DNA from 3 places in the Kitasatospora sp. NPDC059648 genome. Region 2 is predicted to be linked to each of the others. Evidence: riboswitches for the same ligand, from Rfam matches in the RefSeq annotation. Region 2 holds a riboswitch; each other region holds the start of a gene.
What was found. Region 2 has a riboswitch for cyclic di-AMP ahead of ACFV1W_RS06760 (M23 family metallopeptidase). Riboswitches for the same ligand answer to the same signal wherever they lie in the genome.
Positions count from the first base shown of each region.

Region 1 (2,256 bases), on a different contig from region 2:
CCAGCGGCATGTTGGAGACGGCCTCGTAGCGCACCGAGGCACCCGGCTTGGGCGCGTGCAGCACCTGGCCGTTGCCCGCGTAGATGCCGACGTGGTGGGCGTCGCTGTAGAAGATCAGCAGGTCGCCGGGCTGGGCCTGGGAGAGGTCCGTGCCGATCCGGGTGCCGGCGCCGGCCTGCTCCTGCGAGGTGCGCGGCAGCGACACGTTGGCCTGGTTGAACGCCCAGACCATCAGGCCGGAGCAGTCGAAGGAGCTGGGGCCGGTGGCGCCCCAGACGTACGGGCTGCCGACCTTGGTGGCGGCGGCGGCCAGCGCGGCGGCACCGTGCGAGCTGCCCGGGGCGATCTTGACCGGCGCGTTCGAGGAGCCCGACCCGAGGTCGGAGCGGCCGCTGTCGCGCGAAGCGCGGTCACCGGAGCCCGACTGGGAGGCCTGCGCGGCGGCGTCCGCCTTGGCCTTGGCGTCGGCGGCGGCCTTGTCCTCGGCCGCCTTGATCGCCTGGCGCTCCTGCTCGGTCAGCGTGTTGAGCAGGTCCTGGGCCGCCTTCAGCTTGTTCTGGACGTCCTCCTTGGACGCCTTCAGCTGCGCGGTCGTGGACTCCAGCTCGGCGAGCTTGCCCTGCGCCTCGGTGCGGTCCTGGTCCAGCTTGCGCTGCTGCTCCTGGAGCTGCTTCAGCTGGTTCTTCTGGGTGTCACCGGCCTGGTTCAGCGCCCCGGCCTGGTTGAGGAAGTTGTCCGGGCTGGAGGAGAACATCAGCTGGACGGTCGGGGATATGCCCCCGTTGCGGTACTGCTCGCCGGCGATCTCGGCGAGGCCGCCCTGCAGGTCGGTCACCTGCGCCTGCTGACGGGCCACCTGGTCCTGCAGGCCGGAGACCTGCTTCTCCAGCTCCTGCTGCTTCTCCTGCGCCGCGTTGTACTTCTCGGTCGCCTGCTCGGCCTGCTCGTTGAGCTGGTCGACCTGCTCCTTGACCTGTTCCTTGGTCGGCTGCGGGTCGGCGTGCGCGCCGGTCTGCGCGGAGAGGGCGACGGCCGCGGCGGCGAAACCGGTCAGGATCGAGACACGAGCGCGGCTGGCGGGCTTGGGACGACGATGGGACGCCACGAAGGCGGACTCCTTCTTCCTACATCCGCCTACCGGGTGAGCTGACGGGTTCGGGCCGGAAGCATGCCCTACGACGCCTCACGGCCTCACCAGCGGCCGACCTGGCGCCGATTCACCCCGGAGGAACATGGTTCCCCGGCTCCGCTCCGCAGCGCCCCCGACCACTGGGCTCCCCTGTCGGGCAGTCGCTTCGACCTGCCCCGCTGTTTCGCGAACTCGACGGAAACCACCGCCGCCACCCAGGCTGGGTGATCGACAGTGCGGTGGTTCGGGGCACGACCCTAGTAACTGAACCGTGATCCGTTCAAATCCTTGTCAGAAAAAAGACGGAAGGTTACCCATGTTCATTTGTGAAAATGACTGATCGTGATCACTGCTGCACGCAAAGCTGATCGACGCTCACCGCTCGGTCGGGCAATGGGCAAGCCTGAAGCGCCACCCCCCGGATCGGGAGGTGGCGCGGATCACAGGGGCGGAGTCGAACCCCCCGGGCGTGTCGGGCCGTCAGACCCTGCGGATCGTGTTGATCGGCATCGCGTCGGCCTTCATCACCTTCACGACGTCACCGGTGTGCGGCGCGTGGACCACCATGCCGTTGCCGATGTACATCCCGACGTGGTGCCGGTCGCTGCCGTAGATCACCAGGTCGCCCGGCTGGGCCTGGTCCAGCGAGGGCACCCGGGTGCCGACGTTGCCCTGCTCCTGCGAGGTGCGCGGCAGCGAGACGCCGGCCTGGGCGTACGACCAGACCATCAGGCCCGAGCAGTCGAAGGTGTTCGGCCCGGTGGAGCCCCACACGTACGGCGAGCCCTGCTTGCTCATCGCCTTGGCGACGGCCACGGCCGCGTAACCGCTGGCCGGCGGCAGGCTGCTGAGGTCGACCCGGGCCGCGCCGCGCGAGGCGCGGTCGTCCTGCTGCTGCTGGGCCTTCAGCGCGGCCCGGTCCGCGGCGCTGAGCGAGTTCAGCAGGTCCTGCGCGGCCTTCAGCTTCTGGTTGACGTCCGCCTTGGCCTGGTTGAGGTCCTTGGTGGTGGAGTCCAGCGAGGCCAGCACGGCGGCCGCCTCGGCCTTCTCCTGGTCCAGCCGGCGCTGCTGGTCGAGCAGGCCCTTGAGCGCCTCGGTCTGGCTCTCGCTGGCCTGCTGGACGCTCG
Region 1 is NZ_JBHWDU010000014.1:69,096-71,351, reverse strand. It holds gene ACFV1W_RS11810 (NlpC/P60 family protein) at 1-1,105, opposite strand, end outside; cyclic di-AMP (ydaO/yuaA leader) riboswitch at 1,116-1,269, opposite strand; gene ACFV1W_RS11805 (NlpC/P60 family protein) at 1,610-2,256, opposite strand, start outside.
Region 1: it holds a riboswitch for cyclic di-AMP, as region 2 does, so the genes downstream of both, ACFV1W_RS11810 (NlpC/P60 family protein) here and ACFV1W_RS06760 (M23 family metallopeptidase) in region 2, are expected to answer to the same signal.

Region 2 (2,256 bases):
GCGCCGAGGGCGAGCGCGGCGAGCAGGGCGCCGGGTACGTCGAAGCGGCCGGTGGCGGACTCGTCGCGGCTCTCCGGGACGTACCGGGAGGTGACGGCGATCACCGCGGCGGCCAGCGGCAGGTTCAGCAGGAAGATCCAGCGCCAGCCGGGCCCGTCCACCAGCCAGCCGCCGAGGAAGGGGCCGACGGCGGCCGACACCCCGCCCAGGCCGGACCACAGGCCCACCGCGGCCGAGCGGTCGTCAGGGTGGAAGACCGCCTGGAGCATCGCGAGCGAGCCCGGGGTGAGCAGTGCGCCGCCGATGCCCTGGACGGCTCGGGCGGCGACCAGCACGTGGATGGTCGGGGAGGCGGCGCAGGCCGCGGAGGCGGCGGCGAACCAGACCACGCCGATCAGGAAGACCTTGCGCCGGCCGTAGCGGTCGCCGAGCGCGCCGCCGAGCAGGATCAGGCCCGCCAGGGTGAGCAGATAGGCGTTCAGGGTCCATTGCAGGGAGGCGAGGGAGGCGCCGAGGTCGGTGCCGATCCGGGGCAGGGCGACGTTCACCACGGTGCCGTCGAGCATCGCCATGCTGGAGCCGAGCACCGTCGCGAGCAGCACCCAGCGTCCCCGTGCGGTGCCCAGGCGCAGGGAGCCGGCTTCGGAGGTGGTCACGGCCCGATCCTGCGCCCCGTGGGGCGCACGTGACAAGGGTCACCGGGAGGCGTGTCGGTCGGGGACGGTGCGTGAACGGATGGTCGCGCGGGGGTGTGGTGATCGGCGCAGGGTCGCGGATCAGTGGCGCGGGGTGAATGGATTGTGCACGTACGGTGTGGCGGATCATTCGGAGGGTCACCGCGTTGCGGGCGTCGATTGCCGGTTCGAGAGATCGACATTGCGTCCCCCGAACGGATGAGTTTTAGTTCAGCGACCGCCCGGCCAGTCCGGACGGATCCGCCGGGTGGAACGCCGAGTCCTGCCGCTGCCCGGTGGTTCGAACTGAGCTCTGTACGGCAGGAGCGGGGGACCCACAGGTAAGTCGCCGGACCGGAGTTCGTGCTTTTCAGGGCGCGGACGTCCAGGACCGGCTCGGGGTGAAGCCGCGCATGCGGCCGGGCAACTCCAGCCCGAACCCGACAGCTCACCTCGCAGGCGTCGGAGAGGAAATCCCATGCCTGCACAGGCTCGTCGTTTCGCCCTGCCCCGTTTCGCCCTGCCCCGTGCCGCCCGCATCGGCATCGCCACCACCGTCGCCGGTGCCTCCTTCGTCCTGCCGCTGGTGACCACGATGAGCGGTCAGGCCGCCGCTGCCCAGGTCGTCGCGGCCGCACCGGCCGCCAAGGTCGTCAGCTCCGGCTTCGTCGCCCCGCTGGCCAAGCCGGTGCTGGGCGAGGCCTACGGCGTGGCCGGCTCGATGTGGGCCTCCGGCCACCACACCGGCCAGGACTTCGTCTGCTCCACCGGCACCCCGGTGCGCGCGATCGCCAACGGCGTCGTGGTGCAGGCCGGCAACGGCGGCGCCTACGGCAACCAGGTCGAGATCAAGCTCGCGGACGGCAAGTACGCGCAGTACGCGCACCTGTCCGTGATCGGCGTGAAGATCGGCCAGCGCGTCACCGTCGGCCAGCAGCTGGGCCTCTCCGGCGCCACCGGCAACGTGACCGGCCCGCACCTGCACTTCGAGGTCCGCACCGGTCCGAACTACGGCTCGGACATCAACCCGGTCGCCTACCTGCGGGCGCACGGCGTCGCGCTCTGACCCCACCGGGTTTCAGGAACCACCGCTGTCGCGGGGGCGAAACGGTCCTCCGGGATGGTCATGTCGGGTGACCGCTCGACCGGATGACCGCCGCGATAGTGGACATGGGCGCGGGACACGCCCACGGCCGGCCCGGCTTCACGGGACATCTTCCCCGAAGCCGGGCCGGCCCTTGCCGTTTTCGGCCCCGCGGCGTTCGGTGCTTCGAGCGTGGCGTCACCCCGGCTGTCTCCTGCGATGGGACAAGCTCGGGGCCGGTATGCGCCGGCCGGGGCGGCGGCGGTCGGGCCCCGGGGCGGTGACGGTCTTCCAAGGGCCGGCCGCCACCTGCTCGTTCGCCGTCGGCGACCGCGGCCGGAGCTGTGCGCCTAGCTCCGGTGGGCCGGCAGGCCGTGCTGGGCCGCGGTGAGGAGCTCGTGCATCCGGTGGCCGAAGTCCTCGGTGTCGCGGGCGGGTTCGGGAAAAACCAGGCGGACGTCGCGGTGGCCGTGCGAGTGGTCCAGGCGCAGCACCAGG
Region 2 is NZ_JBHWDU010000007.1:37,885-40,140, forward strand. It holds gene ACFV1W_RS06755 (MFS transporter) at 1-572, opposite strand, end outside; cyclic di-AMP (ydaO/yuaA leader) riboswitch at 974-1,149, shown strand; gene ACFV1W_RS06760 (M23 family metallopeptidase) at 1,153-1,740, shown strand; gene ACFV1W_RS06765 (DUF2470 domain-containing protein) at 2,109-2,256, opposite strand, start outside.

Region 3 (2,256 bases), on a different contig from region 2:
GGGGGCGGGCGTACGCGGGCGACGTGCGCCGCCTCGTCACCCTCGGCGGTCCGAACGGGGGGATCGACTACGTCTACGCCCACGGCTGGGACTTCGACCTGGCCACCTGGCCGGCCTGCGGCGGTACCGCCAACGCGCCGTCCCCCCACCTGTACATGACCTGCTACGGCACGTACACCGCGCAGCCCTGCCTGGGAGTGCTGCCGACCGGCGGCAGCGACTGCTACCCGGGCCAGCGCCAGCTGCTCGCCCGCTGGGACGCCGCCTACGGGGTGGACACCACCGCCCAGGACTGGTGGACCACCTACTACGGCGGCCAGGGCTTCTACACCTCCGGCCAGGGCATCCAGGCGGCCATCGACGCAGGCTCGCTGGTCGCCCCGCTCCAGCGGGCCGGAATCCCCGCCTCGATACCCACCTACCTCCTCGCGGGCGGCTCGGCCGACATCCCGGGCGTGCTCGACGAGAACCGCGGTCCCAGCGACGGCATCGTGTTCACCGCGAGCGCCCTGGACACCACCGGCATCGCGACCGTCGGCGGCACCCGGCTGCTCGGCGGGCTCAACCACCTGGAACTGGCCTGGTCGCCGGAGGCCGAGAGCCAGGTGGCCGCCTGGCTCGGCTGAACCCCCGGGGCTGGACATCCGAACCCCCGGCCGAGGTGCCGGGACTGATCAACTCGGCGGCCACGCAGCGTCGTTGATCGACACCACTGTGAGCTGCGCGACAACCGGCCCGGTGGAGTTGTCCGTTCACGCACAGCCTGCCTAGCCTGCAACGGGTCGTCCGCCCTCGCGGACCCCGCCGCCGGGGCGCCGAGTCCTGTCCACCCGCCGGCGGGCAGCCGAGCACGACAGCGGACGGGAGCGGGGGAACCAAGGTCAGTGCCCGGCCCGTACGCACCAGCGTGCGGGCTGCGGCTAGGGGTGAAGCCGCTCCACAGGCGGCCGGGCAACTGCAGCCCGAATCCGACAGCTCACCCCGCAGGCGTCGCAGAGGACTCCCGTGCCCCAGCCTGCCGGGCGCCGTCGCGCGCCCCGCCACGCCCGCCCGTCCCACCGCGGACGCAACGCCGCACTCGCCGCGACCGGCGCGTTCGCGATCAGCGGCGCCGGCCTGCTCGGGCTGCCGGCAGTCGCCGGTGCCCAGGCAGCCGCCGGCCCGACCGTCACCCAGGACCGGATCGCCCCCGCCGCCATGGTCGCGGGCAAGGCCACCACCGCCTCGCTGAGCCTGCACTCCTCGTCCTGCTTCGTCGCCAGGACCGTCGGCGTGGGCGTCCGCGACGCGCGCGGCACCAACCTGGACTTCCCGGGCAACGCCGCCGACGTCCGGCTCTGCCCGAGCGGATTCACCTTCACCAGCGGCGTACGCACCCTGCCCGCCGGGACGTACACCCAGTTCGGCTTCTGGCAGGACCTCGGCGGCGGCTGGCACAACCTGCCCTCGCAGCAGCTGGTGGTCTCCCGCGCCGGCACGTCGACGCCCGCCCCGTCCCCGACGGCCACGCCGACCGCCACTCCCACTGCCGAGCCGTCCCCGACGGCCACGCCGACCGCCACTCCCACTGCCGAGCCGTCCCCGACGGCCACGCCGACCGCCACGGCCTCGACCACCGTGCCGACCGCGAGCCCGAGCGCCACGGCGTCGACCACCGTGCCGACCGCGAGCCCGAGCGCCACGGCGTCGACCACCGTGCCGACCGTGAGCCCGAGCGCCACCACCGGCCAGAGCGCCCCCGCGAACCCGAGCACCCCGGCACCGGCCTCCCCGATCGCCGGTAAGGCGCTGACCTGGTCCGACGAGTTCAGCGGCCCGATCGACTGGGGCAAGCGCTGGGTCGGGGACAAGAGCACCGCGTACAAGTACGGCAACCACAACCCGGACGACAACAAGCTCGACTGGCTGAACAAGAACAACGTCAGCGTCGCGAACGGCGTCGCCACCTTCACCGCCACCCCTGGCGGCCCCACCCTGGAGAACGGCCAGCAGTCCTGGAACACCGGCTTCCTGACCACCGGGGGCTCCACCGAGGGCTTCCAGGTCAAGGCCGGTGACTACGCCGAGACCCGGGTCGAGCTGCCTTCCGGCACCGGCGCCTGGCCGGCCCTGTGGACGTGGAAGAACGGCAACGGAGAGGTCGACTCCTTCGAGTACCACCCCGACAACCCGAACCTGCTGGAGCTGACCAACCACGTCAACCCCGGCAACCCTGACTACTACACCGACGCCAAGGCCGTCGCCAAGGACCAGTGG
Region 3 is NZ_JBHWDU010000110.1:6,053-8,308, reverse strand. It holds gene ACFV1W_RS36420 (esterase/lipase family protein) at 1-626, shown strand, start outside; cyclic di-AMP (ydaO/yuaA leader) riboswitch at 881-1,003, shown strand; gene ACFV1W_RS36415 (hypothetical protein) at 1,006-2,256, shown strand, end outside.
Region 3: it holds a riboswitch for cyclic di-AMP, as region 2 does, so the genes downstream of both, ACFV1W_RS36415 (hypothetical protein) here and ACFV1W_RS06760 (M23 family metallopeptidase) in region 2, are expected to answer to the same signal.